DNA from 3 places in the Promicromonospora sp. NPDC057488 genome. Region 1 is predicted to be linked to each of the others. Evidence: riboswitches for the same ligand, from Rfam matches in the RefSeq annotation. Region 1 holds a riboswitch; each other region holds the start of a gene.
The links. A riboswitch is a leader RNA that binds a small molecule or an ion and turns the genes downstream of it on or off. The one in region 1 is predicted to bind S-adenosylmethionine.

Region 1 (6,863 bases):
CCCCTGCGGGTCGCCGTGCTGTCCGACGCCCAGTTCGTCGCGCGCGACCCGGAGTCGGGCGCGGTGGCCGGGGCCCGGTCCGCGCTCCGCGAGATCGTCGCCGACGACCCCGACCTGCTGGTCATCAACGGCGACCTGGTGGACGAGGCCGCCCCCGAGGACTTCGACCTCGCCCGCCGGATCCTCACCGAGGAGCTCGCCGACGCGGACTTCCCCTGGTACTACCTGCCGGGCAACCACGAGGTGATGGGCGGCTCGATCGCGAACTTCGAGGAGGAGTTCGGCGACCGCACCCGGGTGCTCGACGTCCCGACGCCGGGCCGCAGCGGGCCTGGCCACCGAGCCGGCACCACGCGCCTGGTCATGCTCGACTCGTCGGCCGGCCGCCTGGGCGCCGACTTCGCCCAGGTCCAGATGCTGCGCGAGGCGCTCGACGACGCCGCGACCGACCGCGCCGTCACCGGCGTCGTGGTGTTCGCGCACCACCCGCTCGACGACCCGCTGCCGACCAAGGCCAGCCAGCTCACCGACCGGCTGGAGGCCGACACGCTGCGCGGCTGGTTCGAGGACTTCGAGGAGACGTCCGGCAAGTCGGTCGCGTCGGTGGGCTCCCACGTGGGCGTCTTCCACGCGAGCACCCAGGACGGCGTCCCGTACCTGGTCAACGGCAACTCCGGGAAGAGCCCGGCGAGCACCCCGGCCGACGGCGGGTTCACGGGCTGGTCGATGCTGGGGCTGCGGCCGGCGTCGGGCAAGACGCCGGGTCCGGGCCGCTCGTCCGCCGAACCGTGGCTCACCTGGGAGGTCAACACGCGCGCCGAGCGGGTCACGGTCGCCGGGCCGGACTCGCTGCGGGTGGGCGGTTCCGCGCCGGTGAGCGCCGTCGTCGTGCAGGACGGGTCCCGCGAGGTGCCGGTCGCGTGGCCGGTCTCCGCGAGCTGGGGTGGTCCCGGGGTGTGCGTCACCGACGGGCAGGGCCGCGCCGCCCTGCGGGACTGCTCGCACCGCGCGGTGCTCGCGCTCGACCCCGCCACGCACGAGCTGACGGCCCTGCGCCCGGGGCGCGCCACGGTGACCGTCACGGTCAACGGGGCGCGCGGCGAGCTCATGGTCACCACGAGCCGGTAGATTTACCTCATGAGCAACTTCGAGGTGGCCCGCAGGCAGAAGCAGGAGCCCACGGCGGCGCTGGTGGTTCGCTTCATCGTGTGCTTCGCCCTGTTCCTGGGCGGGTTCGCGCTGATGGCCGTCGGCTCGATCGGTGACGCGGCGTCGTCGCCCTACCTGTTCGTCGGCGGCATCCTCGCCGTCGGCCTGTCGTTCGGCCTGCCGATGATCGGCGCCACCGAACGATAGAAGCACGCGCGGCGCCCGCCCGGTCCTGACCGGGCGGGCGCCGCCGCATCTCCGTACCCCCACGACGGCGGCCCCGAGGCCTGCCGGAACAGGGCCGCAGCCGCTTGCTGCGGCCCTTTTTGCTGCCGCCGCGCCGAGCGGCCGAACCCTCGCGACACGCCGCGTCACCCGTTTGTCACAGGTTTGTTAGAACCATTGACAGATTATGACCCAAGTGAAAACGTGACCTGCACCACCACGAAGGAGAGGGACGGCAATGGCGCAGTACAAGAGGCTCGGCGGGATCATGGCGATCACGCTCGCCGCGACGACCGGACTGACGGCCTGCGGGTTCGGCGGGTCCAGCGGGGAGGCGACCGGCGACGGTACGACTCTCGACCTGCTCGTCCCCAGCTACTCCGACGCCACCCAGGGAAACTGGGACGACGTGATCGCCGGGTTCGAGGAGGCGAACCCCGACATCGACGTGAACCTCCAGGTCGAGTCATGGGACAACCTCGAGTCCGTCATCGCCACCAAGATCCAGGGCGGCGACGCACCCGACATCTACAACGGTGGCCCGTTCGCCGGCTTCGCCGAGGACGAGCTGCTGTACCCGGTCGAGGACGTCACCTCCGACGAGACCTTCGCCGACTTCCAGCCGACGTTCCTGGAGAACGCCCAGGTGGGCGGCACCACCTACGGCCTGCCGTTCATCGCGTCGGCCCGTGCGCTGTTCGTCAACGACGCGCTCCTGGAGGAGGCGGGCGCCGACGTGCCCGCCACCTGGGACGAGCTGCTCGAGTCGGCCAAGAAGGTCTCCGACCTCGGCGGCGGCGTGGCCGGCTACGGCATGCCGCTCGGTTCCGAGGAGGCCCAGGCCGAGGCCGCGGTGTGGCTGTGGGGCGGCGGTGGAACCTTCGGCGACGCCGAGGCCATCACCATCGACACCCCCGAGAACCTCCCGGGCGCCAAGTTCGCCAAGAAGATGATCGACGAGGGCGCCACGCAGGCCGACGCCGGCGCGACGGACCGCAGCCCGCTGTTCGACATCTTCGTGCAGGGCAAGGTCGGCATGCAGATCGGCCTGCCGCCGAGCGTCGGGCAGATCGAGTCCGACAACCCCGACCTGGAGTACTCCATCCACCCGATCCCCACCGAGGACGGCTCGCCGTTCACGCTGGGCGTCGCGGACCACCTGATGGCGTTCCAGAACGACGGCGACAAGCAGGAGGCCATCACCGCCTTCTTCGACTACTTCTACACCGCCGACGTCTACGTGCCGTGGGTCCAGGCGGAGGGCTTCCTGCCCACCACCCTCTCGGGCTCCGAGCAGCTCGCCGGCGAGGAGGCGCTCGCGCCGTTCCTCGAGGTGCTGCCGGACGCGCAGTTCTACCCGAGCACCAACCCGGACTGGCAGGCCGCGGACTCCGCGTTCAAGGCGCTCTTCGGCCAGCTCGACGGGAAGAAGTCGGCGCAGGACGTCCTGGCCGAGATCCAGGGACAGGTCGACGCGGGCTGACGCCTCGCACCGACCGCCGTGCCCGGCACGGCTGACCAAACGCAACGCCGAACCGAAAGCACGGGGAACCTGGTGAAGGACCTGTTGAAGGCCCTGCCGTGGATCGGGCCCGCGGTCGCACTCATTGCGGCCGTGGTCCTGTTCCCGGTAGGCCAGATGTTCTGGAACTCGACACGCGACATCAGCCAGAGCGGCTTGGACGACGGGGGAGTAGGCCTCGCGAACTTCGCGACGGTCATCGGCTTCCAGTACTTCTGGCCGATCCTCGGGCGCACCGTCGTGTGGGTCGTGGTGGTCGTCGGCTGCACCCTGATCGGGTCGCTGGCCCTGGCAGCGCTGCTGAACAAGGCGTTCCCGGGCCGGCGCCTGGTCCGGATGGCCGTCATCGTGCCGTGGGCCTCCAGCGTCGTCATGACCACGCTGGTGGTGCACTACGGGCTGGAGCCGTACTTCGGCATCATCAACTCGTTCCTCGTGGACGTGGGCCTGATCAGCACGCCGGAGGGCTACGGCTGGACGCGGCACCCCGGTACCGCGTTCGCGTGGGCCATGGCGGTGGCCGTGTTCGTGTCGCTGCCGTTCACCACGTACACGATCCTCGCCGGCCTCCAGACGGTCCCCGGCGAGACCGTCGAGGCCGCGCGCATCGACGGCGCCAGCGGCCCGCGCACCTACTTCAGCGTGGTGCTGCCGCAGCTGCGGGGTGCCATCTCGGTGGCGGTGCTGATCAACATCATCAACGTGTTCAACTCGCTGCCGATCCTGCGCGTCATGACGGGGTCCATCCCCGGGTACGACGCCGACACCGTCATGACGATGATCTTCAAGTACATGCAGAACCAGCGGCAGATCGACCTGGCCAGCGCGCTGTCCGTCATCGCGTTCCTGGTGGTCATCGCGATCGTCGCCGTCTACGTGCGGGTCGTCCGCCCCCTGGAGGAGGTCTGATGACCGCGATCACCGATTCGGGGACGACCCCGCGCAAGGCGACCCGGCCGCCGTCGGACAACCGGCAGCGGGTAAGGAAGTACACGAGCGACCAGGTGCCGCTCGGGTCCCTGCTGCTGCGGCTGCTGGCCGGGCTCGTGGTGCTGGTGGTGTTCCTGCTGCCGTACCTGATCATGTTCTTCGGCTCGGTGAAGACCAAGGCCGAGATCAGGTCGGTCGACCCGACCTACTTCCCCACCGAGTGGCACTGGGACAACTACGTCACCATGTGGTCCACGCCCGAGACACCGCTGGCGCAGAACCTGATCTCCACCCTGGTGATCTCGCTGTGCGCCACGCTGCTCGTGCTCGTCGTGGCGCTGCCGGCGTCCTACTACACGGCGCGGTTCCGGTTCCGGGGGCGGCTGTTCTTCCTGTTCCTCGTGATCGTGACCCAGATGGTGCAGCCCGCGGTACTCACCTCGGGCCTGTTCCGCCAGTTCATCGCCCTCGGGATCCTCGACACCTGGGCCGCGATGATCCTGGTCAACGCGGCGTTCAACCTGTCGTTCGCGGTCTGGATCATGCACAGCTTCTTCGCCGGCATCCCCAAGGAGGTCGACGAGGCGGCGCAGCTCGACGGCGCCGGAACCTTCGCCGTGCTGACCAAGATCAACCTGCCGCTCGTCTGGCCGGGCATCGTCACGGCGGTCGTGTTCACGTTCGTCGCCTCGTGGAACGAGTTCGCGGCCTCGCTGGTGCTGCTCACCACGGCAGGCAACCAGCCACTGTCCGTGGCGCTCACCAAGTTCGTCGGGCAGTACGAGACGTCCTGGCACTACGTGTTCGGGGTGTCGATCGTGGCGATCGTGCCCGTGGTGATCCTGTTCATGATCATCGAGAAGCGCCTGGTGGGCGGCCTGGTGGCCGGTTCCGTGAAGTAGCGGGACGGCCCGGTCCACGCTCCGTGGACCGGGCCGTCTCGACCGCCGGACGAATTCTGTCCCAGTGCTGGACGGTCGCTTAGCATGGTGGCGAACCCCATCCAGAGCGGTCGAGAGTCCTGGCTCCCTGACACCGCAGCAACCTGCCGACCTGGTACCGCGTCGCCGCGGTGCCGAGGACGCAAGGTGCTCACGCCAGGTTCGATGGAGCAGCCATGGTCGCCGAGCCGCACCCACACCGTCCCACCGTGTCGTTCGAGCTGATGCCCCCGCGTCGGCCGAACGCCGCGCCCAACTTCTGGGAGACGGCACAGCGGCTCGTGGCGGCCCGCCCGGACTTCGTGTCCGTGACCTACGGCGCGGCCGGCGGTGACCGGGCCACCGCGCGCGAGGTGCTCGCGACGCTGCTGCGGGGTACGCCCGTGCTCCCGGTGGCCCACCTGACCTGCGTGGGCGCGTCCCGGGAGGACGTGTCCGAGGTGATCGAGGAGTTCCTCGAGGCCGGCGTCCGGTCCTTCCTGGCCCTGCGCGGTGACCCGCCGCGCGACGAGCCGGACTGGCGCCCGCCGGCCGACGGGGTGCGCTCCAGCGTGGACCTGGTGCGCCTGCTGCGGCAGGTGGACGAGCGGCGCTGCGCCGCCGACGTCAGCACGGCGCTGCGCTCGGCCGCGCGCCCGCTGGCCATCGCCGTCGCCACGTTCCCGGACGGCAACCCCGGGGCGGGCACCACGCGCGAGCAGGAGGTGCGCAGGCTCCTGGAGAAGCAGGAGGCGGGCGCGAGCTTCGCGATCACCCAGTTCTTCTACCGCGCGGACTCGTACACCGGGTTCGTCGAGGCGGCCCGGGCCGAGGGCGTGCGCATCCCGATCCTCGCCGGGATCCTGCCCACCACCGAGGCCCGGCGCCTGCGCCGCGTCGAGGAGCTCACCGGGGTGGCGGCGCCCGCCGAGCTCCTGCGGGACCTCGACCGGCTCACCGCGCCCGACGGCGCCGTCGACCCCGAGGCCCAGCACGCCCACGGCATCGAGTACTCTGCGGCGCTCGCGCGCGAGGTGCTCGACGCCGGCACGCCCGGCCTGCACGTGTACACGTTCAACAAGCACCGCCCCGCCCTGGACCTGCTGGACCGGGTGGGCCTGTCGGGTCGCGCCGCCGCCTGACGCGGCATCGTGCGCGGGGTATACCCCGGATGTGATGTACCGGGGTGCCGCGGCGTCGGCCGATACTACGGATGAAAAATCGGCACGTACCAGCGCGACCGACCCGTGGAGGCCCCACCGTGCACGAACACGACCACAGCTCCACCGAGTGCAGTCCTGACAGCCATACCTCGCTGGGGCGGCGCGAGCTGCTGCGCGGCGCCGTCGTCCTCGGCATCGGCGCCGCGGGCGCGACGATCGCCGCCCCGGCGGCCGCGGCCGCCCCCGCCCCCGGGGCCGCTGCCCCCGCGGGGGCAGCCAGGGCCGACGCCGACGCCCCGCCGTCCCTGGCCCCGGACCCGGAGGCGCCCGCCGACGCCCCGCCGGGCGCGCTGGCCGGGGTGGAGGTGGCCGCGCCGACCATCGCGAGCTGCGCCACCTGGGGCGCCGCGGCGGCCCGCGGCACCATCGACCCGGTCGCGGCCAACCCGAACAAGATCCTGATCCACCACACGGCGTCGGCCAACGTCACCGACTACTCGCAGGCCGCCGGGTACCAGATCGCCCGCGACATCCAGCAGTGGCACTTCGCCAACGGCTGGGTCGACACGGGCCAGCACCTCACGCTGAGCCGCGGCGGGTACGTCATGGAGGGCCGGCACGGCTCGCTGTCCCGGCTGCAGAGCGGCAGCGGCACCGTGGTGGGCGCCCACGCCCCGGGCCAGAACAGCCAGGCCATCGGCATCGAGAACCAGGGCACCTACACGAGCGCGACGCCCCCGGCCCAGCTCTGGAGCCGGCTGGTCGAGCTGTGCGCCTACATCTGCGACCAGTACGGCATCGCGCCCACGCAGATCTACGGGCACCGGGACTACACGGCGACGGCCTGCCCGGGCGACGTCCTGTACTCGATGCTGCCGCAGCTGCGCTCCGAGGTGGCCGCGGCCCTGGCGGGCACGAGCTGGTCGGTCATCGTCGACAACACCTCGGCGGGCT
Region 2 (6,863 bases), on a different contig from region 1:
CCTGGCTGTTCTCCCGTCGCTCGGGCGGCTTCTGGCAGAAGCTCGGCTTCGGGCCCACGACCACGCAGGCGCTCGCCGCCGCCCTGCCCGACGCCCACCAGGTCGCGCTGTTCCGCTCGACGGGCCAGCTCGACCGCGAGGTCGCCTGGCGCCGTCCGCTGCCCGTGCGTGCTAGCTTCACCGCATGAGGTCTCCAGAAGCATCCAGGTTCGGGCTGCCGGTACTCCGGTAGCCCGAGATGCCCCTGTAGAGATCACCGAGGCCACACCTCGCGGCCCGCTTCCCTGACGGAGCGGGCGACCAGAGCGCATCCGAAGGGCCCGTAGTGCCGACCAGGCCTACCCGTTCCCTCTCCCCCTTCGGAGTCGTTCATGCCTGTCCTGCTCTACGTGCTCGCGGTCGCGGTCTTCGCGCAAGGCACGTCGGAATTCGTCCTCGCCGGGCTCGTACCCGGCATCTCCGCCGACCTCGGCGTCTCGGTCGCCCAAGCCGGCTACCTGACCTCGGGATTCGCGGTCGGGATGGTGGTTGGCGCGCCGCTGACGGCCGCCGTCGGACGCCGCCTGCCCCCGCGCCGGACCCTGTCCGCGTGCCTGGCCGTGTTCGTCCTGGCCCATGTCTCGGGCGCGCTGACCGACAGCTTCGGCGTGCTGCTCGGCACCCGGTTCGTGGCCGCCCTGGCCAACGCCGGCTTCCTCGCGGTCGCCCTGTCGACGGCCACCCTGGTGGTCCCGGCCGGACGGCGCGCCCGGGCCCTGTCCGTGCTCCTCGGCGGCACGACGCTCGCCCTGGTCGCCGGCGTCCCCGCGGGCGCGCTGCTGGGTGAGCTCTGGGGCTGGCGGTCCGCGCTCTGGGCCATCGCGGGGCTCGCCACCGCGGCCCTGGTCGCCGTCCTCCGGCTGACACCAGACCGACCGGGCCGTAAAGGCGCGACCCGCTCCGCGCTGAGCGGCCACACCGGGGACCCGAGCAGGCTCGGCCTCAGGGCCGAGCTCCGCACCCTCCGGTCCCCGGACCTCCAACGGCACCTCGCACTCGGGGTGCTGGTCAACGGCGCGACGTTCTGCGCCTTCACCTACCTGGCGGTCGTCGTCACGGACGGGGCGGGCCTCGGCCCGTCGCTCGTACCGGTGGTGCTCGCGCTGTTCGGGCTCGGCGCGTTCGCGGGAGTCTCGGCGGCAGGCCGCCTCGCCGACAGCCGCGGCCGGCTCTTGCTCGACGTCGCCGGGCCCACCCTGGTCCTGGGGTGGATCACGTGGGCGGCACTGGCCGGCAACCCGGCGGCCTTGTGGGTGCTGGCGCCGGTGCAGGGCGCGCTGTCCTTCGCGGTGGGCAGCACGCTGATCGCGCGCGCCATGGCGGCAGCCCAGGGCGCACCGACGATGGGCGGGGCCTTCTCGACGGTCGCCTTGAACCTGGGGGCGGTCGGCGGCCCGCTGCTCGGCGGGGTCGGCCTGGCCGCGCTCGGGACCGCCGGGCCACTGGTGGTCGGCGCGGCGCTGGCGGGCGCCGCCGTCCTGCTCCGGCTCGCCACGGCCCGACGCCGGACAACCGTCCCGGTGGCCTGACGAGGCGAGGAGGGCCGGACGCCGATCGACCTCGACGCCCGGCCCTCCAATGCCCGGCCCTCCAAAACCCGGCCCTCCGATGCCCGGCCCCCGACACCCAGCCCTCAGACCGCCGTCCCGCGCGCGAGCAGCCGGAGCGCGGCCTCTGACCCCGATCCCGGCGCCGCGGTGTGCGTCAGGAGCCGCTGGCCGTCGGTGTCGGGCAGGTGCAGCACCTCGAAGCCGAGCTCCAGGTCCCCCACCTCCGGGTGACGCAGGTACTTGGTGCCGCTGGAGCACAGCCGGACGTCGTGCCGCCCCCAGAGCCGCGCGAACTCGGGGCTGCTCAGGCTCAGCTCGCCGATCAGCTCGGCCAGCGCCCGGTCGTCGCGGTGCCGCACGGCGGTGTACCGGAGCGAGGACACGGCCAGCGCGGCCTCCTCCTCCCAGTGCCGGTACAGCTCGCGCGTGTGCGGGTCCAGGAAGAGCAGCTGCATCTGGTTGGGCCGCGAGCCGACACTCGCCGGCGCCGCCGGATCGAGGTGCGGGGCGAGCAGGGCGTGCCCGAGCGGGTTCCAGGCGAGGATGTCGTTGCGCCGCCCCAGGAGCAGAGCCGGCACGTCCGGCATGGCGGCCAGCAGCCGCACCACTCCGCCGCTGGGTCGTTCGGCCGGCGCCGCCCGCCGACGCCGGGCCGGGGTCGGCCGGGCGAGCGCGAACAGGTGCGCTCGTTCGTCGTCGTCGAGCTGGAGCGCCCGGGCGAGCGACTCCAGGATCGACTCGCCTGCGTTGGCCGACTGCCCCTGCTCCAGGCGCGTGTAGTAGTTCACCGAGATGCCGGCCAGCTGCGCGAGCTCCTCTCGCCGCAGGCCCGGCACGCGCCGGGCACCCCAGCTGGTCAGGCCGGACGCCGCCGGGGTGATCGCGTCCCGGCGGGTGCGCAGGAAGTCGCCGAGCTCCTCGGTCACCGGCCGCCCCGGCCGCCCCGATCGTCGACCGGCAGGCCGGCCCGCCCCGTCCGTCCGGTCCAGCCCAGCCGTCCGGTCCACCCCAGCCGTCCGGCCCGCCCGATCCACCTGGTCCACCCCGTGACCCGCCTCGCTCCGCATGGTCCCAGTGTCGCCCTTCCCGTCGCGGTCAGGGTGACCCTGCCAGGGGTACGCAGCACCGGGTGCTGGTCCGGCCCGCCGGGGACGCCGATCGTCGTCGTCATGCGAACCTCATCGACACCTCCGACGCCCGTCCGCGAGCGTCTCGCCCTCGCGGTCCTCCTCACGGCGAGCTTCACGCTGGCCGTGGACTTCTCGATCCTGAACGTTGCACTCCCACAGATCGGGGCCGACGTCGGGCTGGCGCTGCCCGACCTGCAATGGATCGCCACCTCGTTCGCGGTGTGCGCGGCCGGTCTCACCCTGTTCTTCGGGCGCACCGCCGACCTCTTCGGCCGACGGCGGCAGTTCCTGGCGGGGATGGCGCTGCTCGGCGCGGCCTCGGTGGCCGGCGGGCTCGCGGACGTCGCCTGGCTGCTCCTGGCAGCTCGGGTCGCGCAGGGCGTCGCCACGGCCGCCGTCACCCCGGCGGCGCTCTCGCTGATCACCACGTCCTTCCCGGAGGGCCCGCTGCGCGACCGGGCGCTGGGTCTGAACGGGGCACTGATGGCGGCCGGGTTCACGTCCGGGGCCGTGCTGGGCGGGCTGTTCGCGGGCCTGGTCAGCTGGCGCTGGGCATTCTTCGTCAACGTCGTCGTGGCGGTCGCCGTCCTCGTCGTCGGACCGATGGTGCTGCGCGAGACGCGACCCACACGCCGCGCCCGGCTGGACGCACCCGGTGCGGTCGCGATCACGCTGGCGCTCGCCGCGGGCGTCCACGGGCTCACCCAGGCGGCCGAGCACTCGTGGGCGGCCCCGGCGAGCTGGACCGCGCTCGCTCTCGCCGGCGCGCTGCTGGCGGCGTTCGTCCTGATCGAGCGCCGGGTCGAGCACCCGCTCGTCCCGCTGGGCATCCTGGCGCGCCGGACCGTCGGCTGGGGCAACGCCGCGGGGCTGGTCGCGTTCGCCACCGAGACGTCCCTGGTCTTCCTGCTCACTCTCTACCTGCAGGAGGTCCGTGGCCTCGGACCCCTGCAGACAGGCTTCGTCTTCGCGGTGCTCGGAGCGGGCACGGTACTGGGCGGCATGGTCGGGCCACGCGTGATCGGCGCGGTCGGCGGGCGGCGCGCCATCGTGCTCGGGCTCGTGGCACAGGCCGTCGCGACCGCACCGCTGGCGCTCCTCGGGGAGCTGCCCGGGTGGCTCGTCGTCCTGCTGGCCCTGACCTTCGTGGGCGGTGTGGCGAACCTGGTGGCGATCGTCGGGTTCATGGTCACGGCGACCTCCGGTCTCCCCGACGACGAGCAGGGCCTGGCGACCGGCCTGACGACGATGAGCCAGCAGGTCGGCATCGCGCTGGGTATCCCGGTGATGTCGGCGGTCGTCACCGCCACGACGCCCGGCGGCGGGACCGTGCTCGGCCTGAGCGTCGCGATCGCGGTCAACGCCGCGGTGTGCCTGGTCGCGGGCGTCGCCCTCGCGGCCGCGCTGCGGCCGACTGGACGGCCGACTGGACGGCCGACGGGACGCCGGGTGGCACGGCCGGCGGGCCGGCGGGTGACCGGGTAGCGGTCCCGACAGTCCGGCCTCGGGGCGCCGGGATCGTGCGGTCGCTTGGCACACTTTTCCGAGCTGACCTCGGAGGTCACCAGCCGTCCCGAGGCGTGGACGGTTTGCCGACCACATCTCGGGCATGCCTACGATCAGATCTCATCATCCAGAGCGGTCGAGAGTCCTGGCTCCACGACACCGCAGCAACCTACCTCCGAGGCGCCAATCTCGGGGCAAGGTGCTAACGCCAGGTCCGATGGAGCTGATACGCATGGCAGTCACGAACCCGCACCTTCCCACCGCCACGATCCTGGGCTACCCGCGCATCGGCCGGAGGCGCGAGCTCAAGCGCGCCGTCGAGTCCTTCTGGGCCGGCCGCACCACCGCCGACGAGCTGGAGGCGACCGCCCGCGACCTGCGGCTCGCCACCGCGCGCCGCCTCGTCGACCTGGGCCTGGAGGCCGGGACCGCCGCCGTCCCCGGCTCGTTCTCCTACTACGACCAGGTGCTCGACGCCGTCGCGCTGCTGGGCGCGGTGCCCGAGCGGTTCGCCGGGCTCACCACGGACGAGGGCAACCTGCCGCTCGCGGCCTACTTCACGGTGGCCCGCGGCGAGGGCGACCGGGCGCCGCTCGAGATGACCAAGTGGTTCGACACGAACTACCACTACCTGGTGCCGGAGATCGGCCCGGACACCCCGATCGGCTTCGTCGACGACCGCGCCGTGCGCGAGTTCACCGAGCTGGCGCACCCGGCCGACGGCGGCCAGGCCGTCGTCACCCGCCCCGTGCTGGTGGGCCCGGTGACGTTCCTGCTGCTCAGCAAGGCGGCCGACGACGCCCCCGAGGGCTTCCGCCCGCTGGACCGGCTCGACGACGTCGTCACCGCGTACGGGGAGCTGCTGCGCACGCTGGCCGCCGCGGGCGCGCCCTGGGTCCAGCTCGACGAGCCCGCGCTGGTCACCGACCTGCTGGACGTCCCCTTCGACGAGGTGGCCGACGCCGTCCGCCGGGCCTACGCCCGCCTGGCGACCGACCTCTCCCCCGCCGGCACCGGTTCGGACGACGCCGCCGAGCGCCCCGCGATCCTGGTCACCGCGCCCTACGGCGACCTGCGCAGCGACGCGGGCGACGGCCTCGCGCTGCTGGCCGGCACCGACGTCGAGGCGATCGCGATCGACGTGGTCCGCGGCGCGGTGCCCGCCGGACCCGTGCAGGGCCTGGAGAACAAGACCGTGGTCGCGGGCGTGATCGACGGCCACAACATCTGGCGCGCCGACCTCGACGCCCGCCTGACCGTCCTGGAGGGCCTCGCGGCCCAGGGCACCGGCCTCGGCGCAGGGGCACTCGCCGTCGGCACCTCGACCTCGCTGCTGCACGTGCCGCACGACGTCGCCGACGAGCCCCGCCTGGAGCCGGGCCTGAAGTCGTGGCTCGCGTTCGCCGACCAGAAGGTCGCCGAGGTCGCCACGCTGGCCACGGGCCTGGCCGAGGGCCGCGCGGCCGTCGCCGACCGGCTCGGCGAGTCGACGGCCGCGGTGCGCTCCCGCGCCGAGGCGCCCGGCGTCGTCGTCCCGCAGGTGCGGGAGCGGACCGCCGCCCTGACCGCGGCCGACGCACAGCGCGCGCCGTACGCGGAGCGGGCGGCCGCGCAGCAGGCGCGGCTGAACCTGCCGGCCCTGCCGACCACGACCATCGGGTCGTTCCCGCAGACCTCCGAGATCCGCAGCACGCGCGCCGCGTGGGTGCGGGGCGAGCTGTCCGACGCCGACTACACGGCCGCCATGCGCGCCGAGATCGCGAGCACGGTCGCGCTGCAGGAGGAGCTGGGCCTGGACGTGCTGGTGCACGGCGAGCCCGAGCGGAACGACATGGTGCAGTACTTCGCGGAGCAGCTCGACGGCTTCGCGACGACGGTCAACGGCTGGGTGCAGTCCTACGGCTCGCGCTGTGTGCGCCCGCCGATCCTGTGGGGCGACGTGTCCCGGCCGGCGCCCCTGACCGTCGAGTGGACGGCGTACGCCGCGTCCCTGACCGACAAGCCCGTCAAGGGCATGCTCACGGGCCCGGTCACGATCCTGGCCTGGTCGTTCGTCCGCGACGACCTGGCCCTCGGCGACACCGCCGACCAGGTCGCCCTGGCGCTGCGCGACGAGGTGACGGACCTGGAGGCGGCGGGCATCGGCGTCGTGCAGGTGGACGAGCCCGCCCTGCGCGAGCTGCTGCCGCTCCGCACGGCCGCGCACCCCGGCTACCTGGAGTGGTCGGTGCGCTCGTTCCGGCTCTCGACCGCCGGCGCCGACTCGGCGACGCAGGTGCACACGCACCTGTGCTACTCGGAGTTCGGCCAGGTCATCGGCGCGATCGACGGCCTCGACGCGGATGTCACGTCCGTGGAGGCGGCCCGGTCCCGCATGGAGATCGTGCCCGAGCTGGCCGACGCCGGGTACGGCCGCGGCATCGGGCCGGGCGTCTACGACATCCACAGCCCGCGCGTGCCGTCCGTCGAGGAGGTGACCGACCTGGTCGAGCTCGCGGCCAAGTCGATCGACCCGCGGCTGGTCTGGGTCAACCCGGACTGCGGCCTGAAGACCCGCGCGTACGCGGAGACGAAGGAGTCGCTGGCCAACCTGGTGACGGCGGCGAAGGCGGTCCGCGCGACCCTCTGACGCCGGCCC
Region 3 (6,863 bases), on a different contig from region 1:
GGTTGGACGGGTCCGCCGTCGGCAGCGTGTTCGGGTAGACGGTCCAGGTGCCCTTGGCGGTCTGGTCGCTCCACAGGGCGCCGGTGATGATCTGCACGTCCAGGTTCAGCCCGATGTTCTCCTTGAGCTGCGACTTGATGGCCTGGAGCAGCACGTCGCGCTCGTCGCGCACGTACGGCTCGGGGTAGCCGACCTTGATGGTGAGGCGCTCGCCGTCCTTGGTGCGGTAGCCGTCGTCGTCCCGGTCGGTCCAGCCGGCCTCGTCGAGCAGCGCGTTGGCGCCGTCGACGTCGTTGCCCCAGGAGCCCACGAGGTCCTCGTCGAAGTACGGGCTGTCCGGCCCGAGGCTGGAGTACGCGCGCTCGACCGTGCCGAGGTACTGGTTCTCGATCAGGGCGTCGAGGTCGAAGCCGTCGCGCAGGGCCTGGCGCACGCGCACGTCGTCGGCCGGGGCGATGCGGGTGTTGATGTTCAGGCTGAACGCGGTGCCCGTCGTCGGGCCGGTCAGGTACTGGAAGCCGGGGGCGTCCTGGAACACGGTGGTGTCGGTGACCTGGACGTTCTCGATGACGTCGACCTGGCCGGCGGTCAAGGCGCCGGTGCGGACGGTCGCCTCGGGCAGGTACCGGTAGGTGACGTCGTCGAGGTAGGCGGCGCCGGTGTGCTCGGCGTAGCCGGGCGCCCAGTCGTAGTCGTCGCGCCTGTCGAAGCTGATCTCCTGCCCGGCGGTCCAGTCGGCCACGGTGAACGGGCCGGTGCCGACCAGCTCGTCGGTGGGCTGGCACAGGTCGCCGTCCGCCTTCAGGGAGGCGGGCGCCAGCACCGAAGCCCCGATCGAGGCAACGGAGTCGAGGAACGCGGCGTCGGGCTGCGCGAGGGTCACCACGAGCGTGTGGTCGTCCGTGGCCTCGGCGTGGTCGTACGCCGCGAACGCGGCGCGGCTGTTCAGCGTGGAGTCCTCGGCGGTGATGGCGTCGTAGTTCTGCTTGACGACGTCAGCCGTCAGCGGCGTGCCGTCCGAGAAGGTGACGCCGTCGCGCAGCGTGAACGTGTACACGGTCTCGTCGTCCGAGATCTCCCACTCCTCGGCGAGCCACGGCGTGTAGCTGCCGTCGGCCGCCTTGCCCACCAGCGACTCGGCGTAGTTGCGGATGATCGGGTACGAGTTCTGCTGGCCGGAGCGCTGCGGGTTGTAGCAGACGGGCTCGACGCTGACGCCCCAGGTCAGCGACCCGCCGGCGACCGGGTCGCCGGCCGGCGACGCCCCGCCCGTGGAGGCGGCGGAGCCGGTCGAGCAGGCGGCGAGGGACAGGGTCAGGACGACGGCGGCGGCGGGGGCCGCGAGGCGGGCGGAGCGGGTCAAGGGCATGGCTGTGCTTCCTGTTCGTACGGCAGGGAAAAAGGGGGTCGGACGGCGGGCCGCCGTCAGGCGGTGACGAGCTGCGCGGCGGGCTCGGTCCAGGTGCCGCGCCGGCGCAGGGCGGGCACGAGCCCGTCCGCGACCCAGCGGGTCTCCTCGAGGTTGGGGAAGCCCGAGACGATGAACTCCTCCACCCCGAGCCGGCGGTACTCCTCGAAGCGCGCGGCGACGTCGTCGGAGGAGCCGACGAAGCCCAGCGCGGGGCCGCCGGCCACGAGGCCGAAGCCGCCCCAGATGCCCGGCGCGACCCACAGGCTCTCCGGGCGGGTGACGTCCGCGGCGGCCAGGTGGGCCTGGCCGCGCTGCTGGCCGACCGACTGCCGGGCCAGCAGGGACTCTCGGAGCCTGGCCTGCGTGGCGGGGTCCACGCCGTCGAGCAGCGCCAGCGCGGCCCGCTCGGCCTCCTCGTGCGTGTCCCGGACCAGGATCCAGGCGCGGACGCCGAACCGCGCGGTGCGCCCCTGGGCGGCGGCGAGCCCCCGGATCCACTCGATCTTCCCGGCGAGCTGGTCCAGCGGCTCGAGCCAGGACAGGTACACGTCGGCGTGCCGCGCGGCGACGTCGCCCGCGTAGGAGGACGACCCGCCGAACCACACCTCGGGGGTGTCCGGGATGCCGAGGCCGCGCCCGTTCGCGCGCTCCAGCCGGCCCTCCCGGACGGTGTAGTGCCGGCCTTCGTGGTCCACGGTCTCGCCGCGGAACAGGGCCCGGTAGATGTCGAGGAACTCGCCCGTCCGGGCGTACTGGTCCGCCTTGTCGCCCAGGTCGCCGTGCAGCCAGGCCTCGGCCCCGGGCTCGCCGGTGACCACGTTGAGCGCCAGGCGCCCGCCGGAGACCCGCTGCAGCGTGGCCGCACGGTGGGCGGTGTAGGCGGGCGTCGTCGTGCGCGGGTGGAGCGCCACCAGGAACCGCAGGTCCCGGGTGACCGCCGCGAGCGCCGACGCGACGACCCACGGGTCCTCGCAGTAGGAGCCGGTGGGGACCAGCACGGAGTCGAACCCCGCCTCCTCCACGGCCAGGGCGACCTGGGTCAGGTAGGACAGGGTGGGCGGGCGGAAGGGCGAGCGTGGCGCCTCGCCGTCGATCCGGTGGACGTTCGTCCCGCCGCGCAGGACGTCGCGGGACTCCCCCGCCGTCGGCAGGTACCAGTGCAGGCGTGGCGTGCTGGTGCTCATCGTTCTTCCGTCCTCCGAGCCGGGCTCGGTCCGCGCTTGCCGCACGACGAGCGCGCGGCCTGGTCGTCACCCGGAGCACCCCGCCGCGAAGGAGGGTTGCTGCCCGACCAGCCGGGGCTTGTCGTCGGGACTCATGACCACATGACCGTCGGCGTGCCCTGTGGCACGTCGACGGCCGGGAATGTAAGGACGGAACGGACCTTCGTCAACGATTCCGGCGGACGTCTCGGATAGTGGATCTAGGACGGCAGGCTGCACTCCGCGCCGTCCGGCGGCGTCTCGAGGTCGAGCAGGTAGCTCTCGACCGCGTCGTCGACGCAGTCGCTCCCGCCGAGCAGGTAGGCGCCGTGCTGCTTGCCGTGCACGGTGAGCAGGTGGCCGCCCAGCTCGCGGGCCATCGCGACGCCGCCCTCGTGCGGGGTGCCCGGGTCGCCCGTCACCGAGACCACCAGGGTCGGCGGGATCTCGGCGGCGGCCGTGGGCTCCTCCGCCTCGGCCCGCTCGGGCCACCCCTCGCACTCGTGGTGGTGCACCCGCGTGAAGGCGTCGAGGTCGAAGATGGGCGCGACGTCGGCGATGTCGCGAGCCAGGGCCGTCGTCTCCTCGGGGGTGAGCGTCGGCCAGTCCATGCAGCGGGTGGCGACGTTCGAGTCGAAGTCGAGGCCGTAGGCGCCGTCGGCGCCCCTGCCGAAGTACCTGTCGCGCAGCGCCAGCAGCGCGTCCGCCCGGCCCGCCTCGTACTCCTCCAGCGCCGTGAGGACATCGGGCCAGTGCGCCTCGGCGTACAGCGCGCCGACGATGGCGGTGTAGGCGTCGTGGACGCTGACGTCACGCCCCGCCGCGGTGGGCGCGGGGTCGTCGGCGAGGGGCTCCAGGATCGCGCGGAAGCGGTCGGACGCCGACGCCGGGTCGCTGCCGAGCACGCAGTCGGGCGCCTCGGCGCAGGTCGCGGCGAGGTCGTCGAACGAGGCCTGGATGGCCACGTACTGCGACAGCCGGAACTCGGTGGCTGTGAGGTCGGGCGCGATGGCGCCGTCGATCACGACGGCCCGCACCTTCTCCGGGAAGGTCTTCGCGTACAGCTCGCCGAGCTCGGAGCCGTAGCTGTAGCCCAGGAAGCTCAGCTTCTCGTCGCCGAGCGCGGCCCGCATGACGTCCATGTCGCGCACGGTGTTCATCGTGCTGATGCTCGTCAGGGCCTTGGTGCCGCCGGTGCCCTCGACGCAGCGCTGGGCCATGGCCGCCGCCTGGTCCGCGCTCGTGATGTCGTAGACGGCGCCGATGCGGAACCCGGCGCCCTCGTCGTACTCCTTGTCGGTGAAGCACTCCGCACGCGGTGTGGTCGCGCCGACCCCGCGGGGGTCGAAGCCGACGATGTCGTAGTGCTCCGCGACCGCGGTCGCCTGCCACCGCTCCCGGAGCAGCGCGACGAAGTTGTTGCCCGAGCCGCCGGGCCCGCCCGGGTTGACCAGCAGGGACCCCTGGCGCTCGCCCGTGGCCGGCAGGCGCAGCATCGCGATCTGCCCGGTGTCCCCCTGGGGCTCGGCGTAGTCGATCGGCACCTCGACGGTCGCGCACTCCAGGTCCGGATGAGCGAACAGGGCGGCGTCCGCGGCGGTGGTCGCCGTGTCCACGCACGTGCCCCACTCAGGGGCCTGGTCGAGGAACTGGCCGAGATCGCCGCTCGCCGAGGACGACGGCGACCCGGACGGTGGCTGGGCCCCCGGGCCGCACGCGGCGAGGAGGGCGAGCGAGGCCGCGGCCGCGGCGGCGGCCAGCGCGCGCAGTGGAAGTGGTCGGGTCGGAGCTTTATTTAGCATAGCCATGCCAGGAAAGTTAGCATGGCCGTGCCAGAAAGTGCTAGAAAGGGGTCATGCCCAAGAGAGTGGACCCGGAAGCCCGGCGCCAGCAGGTGGCCGACGCCGTGATCGACGAGATCGTCGAGCACGGCCTGCGGGCGGTGACCCTGGCCCGGATCTCGGCGCGCACGGGCCTCGCGATCGGGAGCATCCGGCACTTCTTCGGCGACAACATCCGCGAGGTCATGCGCTTCACGCTGGGCGTGCTGACGCAGCGGCTCACCCGCAGCGCCCTGCCCAGGTCCGACGACCCGCTGGACCGGATCGCGGACGTGCTGATGTTCGCCGCCCCGACCAGCGAGCAGGAGCTGCGCGAGCACACCGCGTTCATCGAGTACCGGGTGCTCGCGCGCACCGACCCGGAGTTCGCGGCAGACATCGCCGCGACGTCGGTGACGGGCGCCGAGGCGGTACGCACGCTGCTGCGCGACGCCCTCACCGGCCGGACCGTCGACGAGGAGACGTTCGAGCGCGAGACGCTCCAGCTGTTCACCCTGATCGAGGGCTTCTCGTTCAGCGCGGCACAGCGGGCCGCTCCCCTGCGCGAGGCGGACGTCCGGGCGATCGCGACGGCGACCGTCGACCGGCTGCGCGCCGCCCATCCCCTCACCTGAGCGCCGCCCGCTATCGTCGCCGCAGCACCACGCGACCAAGGAGAACCAGTGAGCACCGAGCGCTACGAGGCCGTCGACTACCACACGGGCGGTGAGCCGTTCCGGATCGTCACCACCCTGCCCGTGCCCGTCGAGGGCGACGACGTCGCCTCGAAGCGGATGTTCGCGATCGGGTCGCCCGAGATCCAGCGGATCCGGCAGATCCTCTGCCACGAGCCGCGCGGCCACGCCGACATGTACGGCGGGTTCGTGGTCGAGCCCGACGACGACGGCGCGCACCTCGGCGTGCTGTTCTGGCACAAGGACGGCTTCTCGACCGCGTGCGGGCACGGCACCATCGCGCTGGGCGCCTGGGCGGTCGAGACGGGCCTGGTGGCGCCGGACCCCTCGGGCACCACCGACGTCGTCATCGACGTACCCTCCGGCCGGGTGACCGCCCGGGTGCACACCGACGCCGACGGGACGGTGACGGCGGTCGACTTCGTCAACGTCCCCGGCTACGTGCTCGCGCTCGACGTCCCGGTCGCCACGTCGCGGGGCGACGTCACCGTGGACGTGAGCTTCGGCGGCGCGATCTACGCGCAGCTCGACGCCCGCAGCGTGGGGCTGACCGTGGCGCCGGAGCACACGGACGAGATCATCGCGATCGGCCGCGAGATCAAGTGGGCGCTCGACGAGTCCGTCCACGCCGTCCATCCGACCGACGACCGGCTGGGCGGGATCTACGGGACGATCGTCTTCGAGGACCTGGGCCCCGGCGACGACGAATCCGGGCCGCGGCAGCGCAACGCCACGATCTTCGCCGACGGCGAGCTGGACCGCTCCCCCTGCGGCTCCGGGACGTGCGCCCGGCTGGCCACGCTCACGGAGCGGGGCACCCTGCCGGACGGCGCCGCGCTGCGGCACGAGTCGATCGTCGGCTCCCGCTTCACCGGGATGGTCCTGGACCGGGTCGACGTCGCGGGACGGGCGGCCGTCGTCCCGCAGGTCACCGGCACCGCCTACCGGACCGCCGAGCACGTCTTCGTCGTCGACCCCCGCGACGACCTCGTCCCCGGGTTCGTGCTGCGATGACCGCGCAGCCCGGGACGATCCCCTACCTCACCGCGGACGACGTCCGGCACCGGCTGGCGCCCGCCGGGGCCGTCGAGGCGCTGCGCGCGGCGCTCCGGGCCGGCCTGCGGCCCGAGGCCGACCACGCGCGCATCGCCGAGCCGCTGACGAACGGCGAGCTGCTCCTCATGCCCGCCGAGGCCGGCGCGGACGCCGGGATCAAGGTGCTCAGCCTCGCGCCGGGCAACCCGGCGCGCGGCCTGGCCCGCATCCAGGGCCTGTACATCCTGTTCGACGCCGAGACGCTGACGCCCCGCTGCCTGGTCGACGGCCCGGCGCTGACCGACCTGCGCACGCCCGCCGTCTCCGTCGCCGCCACCCTCGACGCCCTGCGGCGCTCCACCGCGCCGCTCGACGTGGTGCTCTACGGCGCCGGGCACCAGGGCATCGGCCACCTGGACACGCTGCGCGACGCGCTCGCCGGGCACCGCCCGCTCGGCACCGTCACCGCGGTGGTCCGCCGGCCCGACCGGGTCGCCGCGGGCGGCCCACTCACGCGCGTGGTGGCCACGGGCAGCGCCGAGGCGGTCCGCGCCACGGCCGCCGCGGGCGTCGTCGTCTGCGCCACCACCGCCCGGGAGCCGCTGTTCGACGGCGCCCTGGTGCGCGACGACGCCGTGGTGATCGCCGTGGGCTCCCACGAGCCCGACGCGCGCGAGCTCACCGCCGACCTGCTGGGCCG

Region 2: another riboswitch for S-adenosylmethionine. It lies ahead of metE (5-methyltetrahydropteroyltriglutamate--homocysteine S-methyltransferase); the one in region 1 lies ahead of ACFU5G_RS06060 (methylenetetrahydrofolate reductase).
Region 3: another riboswitch for S-adenosylmethionine. It lies ahead of ACFU5G_RS08625 (LLM class flavin-dependent oxidoreductase); the one in region 1 lies ahead of ACFU5G_RS06060 (methylenetetrahydrofolate reductase).

The regions. Positions count from the first base shown of each region.
Region 1 covers NZ_JBHVEG010000018.1:52,985-59,847, forward strand. The annotation lists gene ACFU5G_RS06035 (phosphodiester glycosidase family protein) at 1-1,128, shown strand, start outside; gene ACFU5G_RS06040 (hypothetical protein) at 1,138-1,356, shown strand; gene ACFU5G_RS06045 (extracellular solute-binding protein) at 1,613-2,857, shown strand; gene ACFU5G_RS06050 (carbohydrate ABC transporter permease) at 2,930-3,805, shown strand; gene ACFU5G_RS06055 (carbohydrate ABC transporter permease) at 3,805-4,728, shown strand; SAM riboswitch class I at 4,823-4,939, shown strand; gene ACFU5G_RS06060 (methylenetetrahydrofolate reductase) at 4,977-5,888, shown strand; gene ACFU5G_RS06065 (N-acetylmuramoyl-L-alanine amidase) at 6,008-6,863, shown strand, end outside.
Region 2 covers NZ_JBHVEG010000092.1:4,446-11,308, forward strand. The annotation lists gene ACFU5G_RS18330 (GNAT family N-acetyltransferase) at 1-188, shown strand, start outside; gene ACFU5G_RS18335 (Cmx/CmrA family chloramphenicol efflux MFS transporter) at 372-1,568, shown strand; gene ACFU5G_RS18340 (helix-turn-helix transcriptional regulator) at 1,673-2,515, opposite strand; gene ACFU5G_RS18345 (MFS transporter) at 2,759-4,204, shown strand; SAM riboswitch class I at 4,346-4,449, shown strand; gene metE (5-methyltetrahydropteroyltriglutamate--homocysteine S-methyltransferase) at 4,458-6,854, shown strand.
Region 3 covers NZ_JBHVEG010000029.1:30,351-37,213, reverse strand. The annotation lists gene ACFU5G_RS08630 (ABC transporter substrate-binding protein) at 1-1,369, opposite strand, end outside; gene ACFU5G_RS08625 (LLM class flavin-dependent oxidoreductase) at 1,426-2,595, opposite strand; SAM riboswitch class IV at 2,623-2,734, opposite strand; gene ACFU5G_RS08620 (alpha/beta hydrolase) at 2,835-4,421, opposite strand; gene ACFU5G_RS08615 (TetR/AcrR family transcriptional regulator) at 4,469-5,068, shown strand; gene ACFU5G_RS08610 (proline racemase family protein) at 5,117-6,142, shown strand; gene ACFU5G_RS08605 (ornithine cyclodeaminase family protein) at 6,139-6,863, shown strand, end outside.